One region of the Nonomuraea sp. NPDC049649 genome, then DNA from elsewhere that is predicted to be linked to it. Evidence: riboswitches for the same ligand, from Rfam matches in the RefSeq annotation. Region 1 holds a riboswitch; the other holds the start of a gene.
The links. Region 1 has a riboswitch for cyclic di-AMP ahead of AB0J42_RS23660 (C40 family peptidase). Riboswitches for the same ligand answer to the same signal wherever they lie in the genome.

Region 1 (3,399 bases):
TGCGATCGGGCTGAGCATCGTCCCGGCGGGAGGAGTGGCCGCCGATCCGCAGCCCACGGTCGCCCAGGCCAAGGCCAAGCTCGAAAAGCTCAACGACCGGGCCGACAAGGTCGTCGACCGCTACAACACGGCCACGGAGAACTACAAGACCGCCAAGAAGCGCTACGACAAGCTGAACACCAACTACCGGCGCAAGGTGGCCACCGTCGCGGAGCTGCGCAACCAGGTCGTCACGATGGCGGTCGACGGCTACAAGATGGGCAGCGACCTGACCTCGCTGCCGGCCCTGCTCACCAGCGAACGCCCGGACGACCTGCTCTACAAGATGGCGCTGACCGGGCAGCTGAGTGCCGAGCGCGCCGGCCTGCTGGCGGCCTTCGACCGGGAGAACCGCGGGCTCAAGGCCGAGCGCGACAAGGCCCAGAAGGCGCTGGGCGAGGCCGACCGCGAGCGCGACAAGATCAAGAAGGAGCGCTCCGAGATCGAGAAGCTGATCGCCCAGCAGAAGAAGCTTCTCGACCGCCTGGGCGCCTACCGCCCCGGCAACCCGCACAGCACCGGCATCAAGTACACCGGCTCCGCCTCCGGGAACGCCGTGAGCGTGCTGAACTTCGCCTTCGCGCAGATCGGCAAGCCCTACCAGTTCGGCGGCACCGGCCCCGGCGGCTGGGACTGCTCGGGCCTGACGCAGGCCGCCTGGCGCGCCGCGGGCGTGTCCCTGCCGCGCACGACGTGGCAGCAGTGGGCCTGGGGCGCGAACCGGAGGGTGTCGCTGGACGCGCTCCAGCCCGGTGACCTGATCTTCAGCGAGGGGCTGGGGCACGTGAGCATCTACGCCGGCGAGGGCCGGATCGTGCACGCCCCGCAGACCGGTGACGTGGTGAAACTCGTCTCACTTTCCTCGTACGGGCGCCGTCTCGTCGGCGCCGTACGCCCCTGAACAGCTGAAACTCCTGTGACTTGTGTGACACATGGGACCTGACTGGCTGTCAGGGCACAAGTGTGAGTATGGTCACATTAGGGTAACGAGGCCCCAGTTCCAGCTGGGGCTGCCGGGTTTACAACCCTCTTGTCAGATCATTACCTGTTGACCCTCCCTTTGCCAGTTCATGCCTTCCGGCGTAATTTCTGGCCCGCGGCGGACATCCCATGCCCGTCGCGATCACATCCGCGGTCACCGCCGTACCCGTAGACACCTCTGATCCGGGGCGGTGACCTGCCGAATCCATGCAGCCAGGAGGCATGGAGCCGGGGAACCACCAGATCCCGCCATTTCAGGGCGGGATCTAGGGGTGAGTCGGCGCATCGCGCGCCGTAGGGCGACTTCCAGGCCCGAATCCGTCAGCTAACCCGGTAGGCGTTCGTGGAAGAGTCAAGGAGCAATCCTGTCAACCTCGTCGCAGAACCCCCGTCTGTCCCGCCTTGCCCTGCGTGGCGCAGCGCTCACCGTTGCCGTGACGGCCGGAGGCCTGGGCCTCCACGTCCCGGCGGCGCAGGCCGAGACGGTGAACGGCCCCTCCGAATCCGCACCGGCGGAAGCGGAGACGACGGTGAAGACCGTCGAGGCCGCCACGTCCAAGAAGCAGACCAAGGCGGCACGGCAGAAGATGAAGGCCCTCAAGGCCGTCGCGGTGGCCAAGAAACAGATCGGTGACCCGTACCGGTACGGGGCCACCGGGCCGCACGCCTTCGACTGCTCAGGCCTCGTCCAGTTCGCCTGGAAGAAGGCCGGAGTGAAGATCCCGCGCGTGACGTACAGCCAGTTCGCACGCATCAAGAAGAAGGTCTCCTACAAGAACCTGCAGCCAGGCGACCTGATGTTCTTCCGCGGGCTCGGCCATGTGGGCATGTACGTCGGCAAGGGCAAGATGATCCACTCGCCGAGCACGGGCAAGACCGTGCGCGTCGAGAAGGTGAGCGGATGGCGCAAGGCGTCATTCGCCGGCGCGGTCCGTCCCGGCCTGTGACCGGCCGCGAAGGCCCCGTCCCTTCCCGGGGGCGGGGCCTTCGCGCTGCTATACGAGGTGGACGTCCCGCTGGTAGCGGTGGCTGCGCACGGTCCGCCCGACCCGGACCTCGTCGCGCTCGTACAGGCGGCGGCACCGGGCGAGATCGCCGGACGTGACCGCCTCGGCGATCTCGTCGACGAGCGCCGCCCGGGGATCCCCGGCGTCCACGGGAGTGTCGATCATCCCCCAGACGTCCCAGGGCAGCAGCTCGACCTTGTTCAGCGCGGCCAGGTCGCGGACCACGTTGCCCGCCACGAACCACGCGCCGCGCATCTCTCCCAGGCCGAACCGCTCCGGGTCCTCCAGGCCGCTCCGGCAGCGCAGCCACGCCTCGCCGCCGGTCAGGAACGCGCCCTCCGGCAGGTCGTACGGATCGAAGCCGATCTTGAACAGCTCCGTCTGTCTCTCGTCGAGCTGCGCGTCCGTACGCTTCCAGCGATGTGCGTCGGCGTCCCAGCGCTCCACGATCCAGTGGTCGACCCAGCCCTCGCCGAAATAGCCGGCGAAGCCCGCCCGCGCCCGCGCCGGGATTCCCGCCCGGCGCAGCAGCGCGACCGTGAGCACGCTGAAATGCCGGCAGTTGCCGATCATGCGCAGCGCCGGGGGCCGGGGCTCGGCCAGGCCGCGTGGGTCGAGGCGGCGGATCCGGGCGGCCATCTCGGCCGCCGAGCGGTTCTCCACCTCCTCGCGGCGGGCGTCGACGTCCTGGACGCCGTACTGGTCCGCCAGGAACTCGTGAACGATCAAGCCCTGACTGATCGCGCAGAGCCCGGCGGCGTCGCCGGGGAGGCCGGTCTCCGCTTCGAGCCTGGTCATCGGGCCCGGCGTGGTGAAGAAGGCCAGTTCGTCCGTGTTCATGTCGTCCCCTCGGGTGGTCCTCGTCCCTGTCGTTGTAGGGGCTCTCACCGTGTGAGGGTCAACCGGGCGCGGGGCGGCTAGCATCGGGCAGCGGCTGGGGTGAGAGGACGAGAAGTGGACGACGGCGAGGACAGGAACGGCACCGCGGACGAGCGGACGTCCGAAGAGGAGGCGCGGCCGGGCCATGACCGTGAGCCGTCGGCGGGGGAGTCCGGGCGGGAGGTGTCGGAGGGAAGCTCCCGGGAGGTGCGGTGGGCCGGGGTGGCCGCGGCCGTGCTCGGGGGTGTGATCGTCGCCGTGGTGGGGCTGACGACGCCGTGGGAGGCGCTGGCGGGGACGCCTGTGGCGGCGGCGGGTCCCGAGGGGGACTTCACCGCTGAGCAGATCGCCCGCTCTCAGGCGTTCGACGCGGCCACCAGCGTGCCGAGCTATCTGTCGCTCGGGCTGACGCTCGTGTTCGCCGGGCTGCTGGTCGCCACCCCGCTGGGCGCCAAGGTTCTCGGGGTGCTGCGCGGGCCGTGGTGGGTGCGGG
Region 2 (3,399 bases), on a different contig from region 1:
CTGGTGTGTGAGCGGCTGGCCGTGTCTCCGGTCCCCTTTCTCATCGCCGAGGCGCTGGCCTCCAACATCGGCGGCGCGTCGACGCTGGTGGGCGACCCGCCGAACATCATCATCGCCAGCCGGGGCGGGCTGAGCTTCAACGACTTCCTCATCCACATGGCGCCGATGGTCATCGTGCTGGTCGGGGTGTTCGTGGTGCTCTGCTGGCTGATGTGGGGGCGGAGGTTCCGGTTCGACCCGGAGCGGGCCGCGGCCGTGATGCTGCTGGACGAGAAGGAGGCGATCGCCGACCGGCGGCTGCTGTGGCAGTCGCTGGCCGTGCTGGCGCTGGTGCTGGCGGCTTTCGTGCTCCACCCGGTGCTGCACTACTCGCCGTCGGTGGTGGCGCTGCTGGGGGCGGGCGTGCTGGTGGCGGCCACCCGGGTGACGGCGCGGGAGTCGCTGGCCGAGGTGGAGTGGCCCACGCTGGTGTTCTTCGCCGGGCTGTTCGTCATGGTGGGCGCGCTCGTCCACACCGGGGTCATCGGGCAGGTCTCCCAGGCCGCCGTCAACGCGACGGCGGGCCGGATGGAGGTGGCCACGATGGGCCTGCTGGGCGGTTCGGCCGTGGTGTCGGCGATCGTGGACAACATCCCGTACGTGGCCACCATGAGCCCGATCGTGGAGCACCTGGTGGCGGCGCACGGCGGCGAGCTGGCGCAGGTGCTGTGGTGGGCGCTCGCGTTCGGGGCCGACCTGGGCGGCAACGCGACGGCGGTGGGGGCGGCGGCCAACGTGGTCGTGCTGGGGATCGCGGCGCGCAACGGCACGCCGATCAGCTTCTGGGAGTTCACCAAGTACGGGTTGATCGTCACGGTGGTCACGGTGACGCTGGTGGCCCCGTATCTGTGGTTCCGATACCTGTAGAAACCCCTGTCAAGGTAAAGTTTTTTCTCTGAAACCCCTACGGCACAAGGGTTTCCGAGCCGGGGGCCCTGGGGCGACTTGCCCTGCTCCTTGCGCGACGATTACCTTCAGGTACATCGATGGCACGCGCTTGAACAGCGCTTTCAGTTAGAACCTGGCGCGTTGCCGATGTATTGCCGAGACCGCGCCCGCGGGTCAACGCGGGGCGGCCGCCGAATCCGCTCTCTGGCGGAACCGGGGACCCACCTTTCTCTGGGGTGAATCGGTCTTTCCTCACTGGGATCGCACCGTAGGGCACTTCCACGCCCGAACCCGACAGCTAACCCGGTAGGCGGCATGGAAGCTAGGAGCAATTCCCAGACATGGTCAAGCAGATCTTCAACCGCATGCCCGCGACCGCCTCCCGTTACGCCGTCGGCGCGGCCCTGGCGCTGGGCGTCGCGCTCGCCGGGGGCTCGGCCGCCGCGGTCACCACCGACGGGGCCACCCAGCCGCAGCCGGTCGCCCAGCAGCAGAACAAGGCCGAGACGGCAGAGAAGGCCAGCGCCGTGAGCGCCCAGACGGTCCTGCGGGTCGCCGAGTCGCAGATCGGCGTCAAGGAGAACGCCGCGGGCGGCGGCACCCCGTTCCACGAGTGGTACATGAAGTCCCCGCGTGCCCTCGAGACCCTGGCCCGGGACGGCGGCGGCACCCCCTCGCTGTACGCCAACGCCCCCTGGTGCGACATGTTCGTGTCCTGGGTCGGCGAGCAGTCCGGCGCCCGCCACACCATCGGCTGGGACGCCTACACCGTCACCCACGCCAAGTGGTTCAAGGACAACGGCCGCTGGGGCACCCAGGCCAGGCCCGGCGCGGTCGTCTTCTTCGACTGGGGCGGCAGCAAGAACATCAGCGCCATCGACCACGTCGGCCTGGTGAAGAAGGACAACGGCGACGGCACGATCACCACGATCGAGGGCAACACCGGCAACGGCAAGGTCGAGGAGCGTGTCCGGCCGGTCTCCCAGATCGTCGGCTACGGCTACCCCGAGTACGCCGACGCCTGAGCGACGGCCTCCCCACAGCGATCCGGTCAGGGTTTCCTGGCCGGATCGTTGTCGTCTTCGGTAGAGGCTGTCCAGACTTTCGGATGCGGCGCCCGGACATGATCGTCTTCTAGCGTTGCCCGCATGACTCAGACCGCGGCCCCGCCCCGGGTGCAGGAGCTGGACGTGATGCGCGGCTTCGCGCTCGGCGGCATCCTGGTGGCCAACATCGGCTACCTCGCCGATCCCGCCCACATGATGGCCGGGGTCACCGCCGTGCACGCGCCCGGCGGGCCGGTGGAGTTCGCCGTGACGGCGCTGGTCCTGACCAAGTTCTACGTGATCTTCTCGTTCCTGTTCGGCTACTCCTTCACCCTGCAGCTGCGGGCCGCCGAGCGGGCGGGGGCGAGCGTGCGGGCCAGGACCGTCAGGCGCTGCCTGGCGCTCTTCGTCATCGGCGTGCTGCACGGGCTGCTGTTCTGGGCGGGTGACATCCTCACCCTGTACGCGATGCTCGGCCTGGTGCTGCTCGGGCTCCGCGGCCTGCGGCCGAGGACCGCTGTCATCACCGGCTGCGCGATCGTCGGCGCGGTGGCGCTGCTCATGCTGGCGCTGGCGGGGCTGACCGCGCCGGCCCCGGAGAGTGCTGAGCTCGCGCCGGACCCGGCGGCGGGGGAGCGGGCGCTGGACCTGGTCACCGGCGGGCCGCTCGGCTACCTCACGTTCCAGATCGAGAACTATCCGGGGTACGCGGCCGGGATCTGGGCCTTCCAGGGGCCGGCCGCGCTGGCGATGTTCCTGTTCGGGCTGGCGGCGGGCAAGTCGCGGCTGCTGGAGGACCCGGAGCGCTACACCCGCCTGCTGCCGCGCGTGCAGGGGATCGGCTTCGGCGCAGGCCTTCCCGCCGCGGCCCTGTTCGCCTGGACCTACGGCGGGCCGGACGCCGCCTTCCTGGCCGGGACGGCGCTCAACACGGTCGCCTCCATCCCGCTCGCCGCCGCGTACGTGGCCACGCTGCTGCGGGTGACCCGCCGCCTGCCCGCCGTGGGCCGCGCCCTCGCCCCGGCCGGGCGGGCCGCCGCCTCCAACTACCTGGGGCAGTCCGTCCTGCTGTGTCTCGTCTTCACCGGGTACGGGCTCGCCCTCGCCGGCAGCCTGCCGCCGCCGGCGGTCATGGGCGTGGCGGCCGTGGTCTACGCCGTCCTGCTCCGGCTCAGCGCCGTCTGGCTCCGCACCCACCGGTACGGCCCGGTCGAGTACGTGCTGCGCCGGGTGACCAACGGCCGCTGATTCACGCGCCCAGGTCCCTGGCCAGGGTGTCCAGGCGGGCGGCGAGCGAGTCCAGCTCGTGGTCGCCGTGGACGTCGCGCACCTCGCGGTGGCGTGCCAGCACCAGTGCGCCCTGCCGGTCGGCCTGCTCCTCCGGCATGACGACGCACTCGCCCCGGACCAGGACGAGAGCCGCGTC

Region 2: linked by a shared signal. The riboswitch ahead of AB0J42_RS29765 (CHAP domain-containing protein) and the one ahead of AB0J42_RS23660 (C40 family peptidase) in region 1 are both predicted to bind cyclic di-AMP.

Annotation. Positions count from the first base shown of each region.
Region 1 covers NZ_JBFAOH010000020.1:13,582-16,980, reverse strand. Annotated here, with positions in the region: gene AB0J42_RS23665 (NlpC/P60 family protein) at 1-940, shown strand, start outside; cyclic di-AMP (ydaO/yuaA leader) riboswitch at 1,208-1,375, shown strand; gene AB0J42_RS23660 (C40 family peptidase) at 1,455-1,967, shown strand; gene AB0J42_RS23655 (transglutaminase-like domain-containing protein) at 2,016-2,867, opposite strand; gene AB0J42_RS23650 (M48 family metallopeptidase) at 2,982-3,399, shown strand, end outside.
Region 2 covers NZ_JBFAOH010000034.1:16,818-20,216, reverse strand. Annotated here, with positions in the region: gene AB0J42_RS29770 (ArsB/NhaD family transporter) at 1-906, shown strand, start outside; cyclic di-AMP (ydaO/yuaA leader) riboswitch at 1,107-1,255, shown strand; gene AB0J42_RS29765 (CHAP domain-containing protein) at 1,269-1,952, shown strand; gene AB0J42_RS29760 (DUF418 domain-containing protein) at 2,076-3,221, shown strand; gene AB0J42_RS29755 (hypothetical protein) at 3,223-3,399, opposite strand, start outside.